2 linked regions of the Actomonas aquatica genome follow. The protein of the gene in region 1 interacts with the protein of each later gene in a pairwise test. Links are inferred from orthologs where the notes say so. Each region holds a gene or a part of one and is shown in the gene's direction. Other genes may lie near its edges.

Evidence for each region.
Region 2: the proteins of lpdA (region 1) and K1X11_RS07185 interact in binary tests that used the Escherichia coli proteins (3 or more experiments, as listed by UniProt). The link is inferred for Actomonas aquatica from one-to-one orthologs.

The regions. Positions count from the first base shown.
Region 1 is NZ_CP139781.1:2,213,135-2,216,325, forward strand. The notes cover bases 194-3,147. They hold lpdA (dihydrolipoyl dehydrogenase), read left to right. Parts: upstream 194-942; coding sequence 943-2,352; downstream 2,353-3,147. Other genes in these bases: odhB (2-oxoglutarate dehydrogenase complex dihydrolipoyllysine-residue succinyltransferase), read left to right, coding at 194-836; K1X11_RS08670 (ATPase), read left to right, coding at 2,389-3,147. In the rest of the region: more of odhB, read left to right, coding at 1-193; more of K1X11_RS08670, read left to right, coding at 3,148-3,191. UniProt on the Escherichia coli protein: Lipoamide dehydrogenase is a component of the glycine cleavage system as well as of the alpha-ketoacid dehydrogenase complexes.
Region 2 is NZ_CP139781.1:1,873,582-1,876,785, forward strand. What follows is about bases 130-3,096. They hold K1X11_RS07185 (ATP-dependent helicase), read left to right. Parts: upstream 130-584; coding sequence 585-2,609; downstream 2,610-3,096. Other genes in these bases: K1X11_RS07180 (hypothetical protein), read left to right, coding at 130-527; K1X11_RS07190 (DUF4256 domain-containing protein), read left to right, coding at 2,622-3,096. Also shown: more of K1X11_RS07180, read left to right, coding at 1-129; more of K1X11_RS07190, read left to right, coding at 3,097-3,176. UniProt on the Escherichia coli protein: A helicase with DNA-dependent ATPase activity. Unwinds DNA duplexes with 3'-5' polarity. Translocates on single-stranded DNA with 3'-5' polarity. Initiates unwinding more efficiently from a nicked substrate than double-stranded DNA.

The DNA.
Region 1 (3,191 bases):
ACGGCCGCGTGACCAAGGGCGACATGCTCTCGGCTGCCAAGGCCGCCGAAAGTGCCAAGAGCCAGAAACCCGCGTCCGCCCCCGCTCCGGCCGCTCCAAAAGCCGAAGTCAAAACTCAAAAATCCTCGTCCGGGGAAGCGAAGCAGACCCGGAAGAAGATGACTCCGCTGCGCGCCAAGATTGCGGACCGCCTCGTGCAGGCCCAGCACCAGGCCGCCATGCTCACGACCTTCAACGAAGTCGACATGAGCGGCGTGATGGCGCTGCGCAAAAAGTATCAGGACGCCTTCGTGAAGAAGAACGGCTTCAAGCTCGGCTTCATGTCGTTCTTCACCAAGGCCGTCGTTCACGCCCTCAAAGAAGTGCCCGGCGTCAACGCGATCATCGACGGCAACGAGATCGTCCAGAACCATTACTACGACATCGGCGTGGCCGTCTCCACCGACAAGGGCCTCATGGTCCCCGTCGTGCGCGACTGCGACCAGCTTTCCCTCGCCGGCATCGAGTCGTCCATCGCGGAGGTCGCCAAGCGCGCCCGTGACAGCAAGATCACCCTCGCCGATCTCGAAGGCGGTGTCTTCACCATCACCAACGGCGGCATCTTCGGTTCCATGTTGTCCACGCCGATCCTCAACGCGCCGCAGAGTGCGATCCTCGGCCTGCACGCCATCAACGATCGCCCCATCGCGGTCGACGGCCAGGTGGTCATCCGCCCGATGATGTATCTGGCGCTCAGCTACGACCACCGCCTCGTCGACGGCAAGGAAGCCGTCACCTTCCTCGTGAAGGTGAAGCAAGCCATCGAAGACCCCGCCCGCCTGCTGCTGGATCTCTGATCCAGCAGCCGTAGCGAGTAGACAGTAGCGAGTAGCGAGCACCTCCCGCTCGCTACCTTTCCTACTCACTACTCGCTGCCCACTACTCGCTACTTTCCCGCAAGCCATGTCCGAATCTTCTCCCTCCTCTTTCGACGTGCTCGTCATCGGCGCTGGTCCCGGTGGCTACGTCTGCGCCTTCCGCGCCGCTCAGCTCGGCCTCAAGGTCGCCCTCATTGAAAAGCGTTCCACCCTCGGTGGCACCTGCCTCAACGTCGGCTGCATTCCCAGCAAGGCGCTGCTCGCTTCCTCCGAGCACTTCGCCTTCAACCAACACCACGCCGCCGAACACGGCATCAAGCTCGACAACCTGTCCATCGACGTGGGCGCCATGCTCAAGAAGAAGGAAGACATCGTCGGCAAGATGACCGGCGGTCTCGCCGGCCTCGCCAAAGCCCGCAAGGTCACCGTCCTCAACGGCACCGCTTCCTTCATCGACGCCAAGACTGTCGCTGTAGCCGGGGTCGATGACCCCGGTTCGTCCACCACGGTCACCGCGCGTCACATCGTCATCGCCACCGGCTCCGCGCCGGTCGAGCTGCCCTTCCTCAAATTCGACGGCGAGACCATCGTCTCCTCCGATCACGCCATCTCCTTCACCGCCGTGCCCGAGAAACTCGTGGTCGTCGGCGGCGGCGCCATCGGCCTCGAACTCGGCTCCGTCTGGGCTCGCCTCGGCGCCGATGTCACCGTCGTGGAATTCCTGCCGCAGATCGCCGGCGCCGCCGACAAAGACGTCGTGCGCAACTTCACCCGCATCCTCAAGGCCCAGGGCCTGAAGATCGAGGTGAACGCCAGGGTCACTGGTTTCAAAGACGGTGTGCTGACCGCCGAGCGCGACGGCAAGACCCTCGAATTCCCCGCCGACAAGGTGCTCGTTTCAGTCGGTCGCCGCCCCTACGCCGATGGCCTCGGCCTCGACAAAGCTGGCGTCGAACTCACCGACAAGAAGCGCATCAAGGTCGACGCCAAGCTCAAGACCACCGCCGAGGGCATCTACGCCATCGGTGACGTCGTCGACGGTCCCATGCTCGCCCACAAGGCCGAAGAAGACGGTGCCGCCGTCGCCGAATGGATCGCCGGCAAAGCCGGTCACATCAATTGGGACCTCATGCCGGCCATCATCTACACCGATCCCGAGATCGCCACCGTGGGTATGGGCGAAGACGCCGCCAAGGCCGCGGGCAAGAAGGTGAATGTCGGCAAGTTCAACTTTGCCGCCAACGCCCGCGCCCACGCCAACGACGGTGCGGACGGTTTTGTGAAGATCATCGCCGACGCCGAGACCGACAAAATCCTCGGCGCCCAGATCCTCGGCAAAAACGCCGGTGAACTCATCAGCGAAGTGGTCACGCACATGGAATACGGCGGCAGCGCCGAGGACCTCGCCCGCACCATCCACGCCCACCCCACCATGAGTGAGGCCGTAAAGGAAGCCGCCCTGGCCGTCAGCAAAAGCGCCATCCACGCACTGTAAGCGCTAGAGTCGCCTATCCACGCCGGGAGCCCGTCGATGCCGAATCTCTTCATCATCGCGGGCCCCAACGGCGCCGGCAAAACGACCTACGTGAAGCGCTTTCTCCCTCAGGAGATGCGTTGTCACGAGTTCGTGAACGCCGACCTCATCGCGGCCGGTCTTTCTCCATTCGCACCGGACGCGGCGTCGTTCGCCGCCGGTCGCATCATGCTCGACCGCGTTCGCTATCTGATCTCTCGCCGAGAAGATTTCTCGTTCGAAACCACCTTGTCCGGCCGAGCTCACGCCGCCCTACTACGTGAAGCGCTAGCGGCCGGATATTCCATCCGTTTGGATTTTCTGTGGATCCCCGATCTCAGCATCACGCGTGATCGCGTCGCGCAGCGGGTGCGCAAAGGGGGGCACCACATCCCCGAAGAGGTTCAACAACGGCGATTTCTGCTCGGCATCCGCAACCTCGCTCTGCTTTACCGACCGCTCTTGGACGAGTGGCGTCTCTACGACAACACCGTGGGAAAACCGCACCTCATCGCCCGCGAACGTGACCGCCACCTTGAAATCGTCGATGCCGGTCGCCTTGCCATCATCGAACAATCTGCCAGCGTGAGCTTTATGTCCGGTCCCACCCACAACACCGCGGTTGAAGACCCCGCCGCCGTAAGGTTCGACGAAGAAACTCGCCGCTCGATGCGAGCCATGCGCAAGGCCTTCGCGGACGTTGTGCTGGAGAACAAGCAATGGGGCCTGCCCGTCATCCAATGGCGGGACGGCATCGGTAAAGTGGAGATACCCGCCGAACAGCTCGAACCCTTGGCTCGCCGCATCCTCGAAGTGGACGG
Region 2 (3,204 bases), 340 kb from region 1 along the record:
ACTACGTGCTGATCCGCGACGTGGGTTCCGGCCGGCTCTACGTTCGCCATCGACAGGACGAAGGCCGCGACCTCACCCGGCCCAACATCCTGCCCGTCACCCTCGAAGACATGCAGGAAACCGAGGCCATGGTCGCCCCGTTCTACCTGCCCGAGTTTCCCGACCACGTGCGTTTCTTCGCCCACGCCCCGGCCCGCTTTGTCCTCGCCGCCCCTCCCCAAGCCCTGCGCCTCTCCGGCACCTTCGGTTTCCGCGACGGCGTCACCGATTCCCCCGAGGGCCACACCGACGGCTGCGTTTTTCGCATCGTGCTGCGGTCAGTCGACCGACCGCCCGTGCTGTTACTCGAACAAACCCTCGATCCCTACAAAGACCCCGCGCGTCGACTCTTGCAGGGCTTCACCGTCGACCTGCCGGCCGACCGGGCCGACAACGCCACCCTCGAGCTCCAGGTCGACCCCCGCGGCAACCCCAGCTTCGACTGGGCCTTTTGGGGCGACCTCGAGTTCGTGCTCACCTTCCCCTGACCCACCCGCTGCTTTCCGCTTTGCACCCGCCCGCGAAACCGCGACCCTGCCCGTCGCATGGATTTCATTCTCGACCGCGACGACGACGCCCCGACCCGCCCCGGCTTCCCGCCCATCGACTTCAAGGCGGAGCTCAATGAGGAGCAGTTCAACGCCGTGACCGCCCCGCCCGGTCCGGTGCTCGTGCTCGCCGGCGCCGGTTCCGGCAAGACCCGCACCCTCACCTACCGCGTCGCCTGGCTCCTCCACCAGGGCATCCCGCCCGGCGAGATCATGCTGCTCACCTTCACCAACAAGGCCTCCAAGGAAATGCTCCACCGCGTGCATGACCTCACCGGCGCCGAAGCCAACCGTTTCTGGGGCGGCACCTTCCACAGCCTCGGCAACCGCGCCCTGCGCATGTTCGGCGATTCCCCCGCCCTCAAACTGCCGCGCAACTTCACCATCCTCGACGCCGACGAATCCGAATCACTCCTCAAACGCGTCGTCGAGGCCGAGCACAAATCCTTCTTCAAAGACAAAACCAACCCGCGCCCCGGCCCGCTCTTCAGCGTGCTCTCCATGTCGCGCAATACCCAGAAGTCCCTCGCCCAGACCGTCGAGGATCACTACCCGCAATACAGCGACATCGCCGTCTCCCTGCCCACCTTCGCCAAGGCCTACGAGGCCACCAAACGTGAACAAAACGTCGTCGACTACGACGACCTCCTCGAGCTCTGGCTCAAGCTCCTCCAGGAGGACCCCAAGGTCGCCGACTACTTCGCCCAACGCTTCCGCCACCTCCTCGTCGATGAGTATCAGGACACCAACACCATCCAGTCCCAGATCGTCGACGCGCTCGCGCCCCACCACCGCATCATGGCCGTCGGCGACGACGCCCAGTGCATCTACTCGTGGCGCGGCGCGAACTTCGAAAACATCATGACCTTCCTCGAGCGGCACCCCGGCGCCCAGCTCCACCGCATCGAGACCAACTACCGCTCCACCCCGCAGATCCTCAACCTCGCCAACGGCGTCCTGCTCGCTCAACCCGCCGGCCGCCACTTCGACAAGGAACTGCGCGCCCACCGCGCCAACTCCCAAAAACCCTACGTCGTCCAGACCATGGACGACCGCGAGCAGGCCGAGTTCCTGATCAAACGCATCCGCGCCCTGGTCGAAGACGAGGGCGTCTCGCCGCACGAGATCGCCGTGCTCTACCGCTCGCACTTCGTCGCCCTCGAAACCCAGCTCGCCTTCTCCCGCGCCGGTGTGCCCTACCACATCACCTCCGGCGTGAAGTTCTTCGAACGCGCCCACGTGCGCGACCTCGTCGCCATCCTGCGTTTCGTCTACAACCCGACCGACGAATCCGCCTGGCAACGCTGCGCCTGCCTCCTGCCCAAGATCGGCGAAAAAGGCGCCTCCAAGATTTACCACGCCGCCCTCGATCACGCCCGACTCATGCAGCAGGACTTCGTCGACGCGCTCACCACCGACGACGTCAAAAGCAAAGTCCCCAAAGGCGCCCGCGACGAATGGCCCAGCTTCTGCGCCTCGCTCAAACAGACCGCCGACGCCATGCGCGACGAGTCGCCGCAGATCACTGTCGAGGTCGCCATCGACGGCTGGTATGGCGACTACCTCAAAGGCGCCTTCGCCGACTACATCGACCGCCTCGACGAACTCGGCGCGCTCGCCGGTTTTGCCGCCCGTTACACCGAGATGCAGGACCTGCTTGCGCAAATCGTCCTGCTCAACGGCGAGACCAGCGATCGCTCCGTCGACTCCGAACAGGACGCCATCCGTCTCACCACCGTGCACCAGGCCAAGGGCCTCGAATACGACGTCGTGTTTGTGATCGGTTGCGCCGACGGCCAGTTCCCCACCCGCCGTTCCATCGAAGCCGGCGACGTCGAGGAAGAGCGCCGCCTCTTCTACGTCGCGGTCACGAGAGCCAAAAACGAACTCTACCTCTGCTACCCCAAAGTCGCGACCAAAGCAGGCCCCGGCGGCATGCTGCTCAGCCCATCACGCTTCCTCCAAGAGCTCCCCCCCGACCTCTACGAGGGCCTCCGCATCAAACGCGCCTACGGCTGGTAGGCGTCGCTCCCCATGAATCTCTCCTCCGACCAAAGCGACGCCTTGTTCGCCACCCTCGCCGCTCGTTTTGAGGCCAACCCACAGCGGCATCCGGGAATCTCTTGGGCCGACGTCACCGCGCAGCTCAACGCCGCCGCCCCGGCGAAACTCACCGCACTCCACCAACTGGAAGCAACCGGCGGCGAACCGGACGTAGTGAAGGTCGATGCCGCGAACGGCGAACTCACCTTCATGGACTGCTCGCCCGAGAGCCCCGCTGGCCGCACCGCGCTCTGCTACGATCAAGCCGGTTGGGCTTCACGCAAAGCCCATCAGCCGGCCGGCAACGTCATCGATACCGCCGCGGCCATGGGGGTTGAGCTGCTGACCGAAGCCGATTACCACCACCTGCAGTCGCTCGGCGCCTTTGACCAAAAAACGTCCAGCTGGCTCGCCACGCCGGCCGACGTGCGCGAGCGCGGCGGTGCCCTCTTCGGCGACCGCCGCTACGGCCGCGTCTTCATCTACCACAACGGCGCCCAATCCTACTACAGCGCCCGCGGCTTTCGCGCCCTGCTCCGAGTCTGACGCCCGACCGCACTCCTTCTCCTGCCAT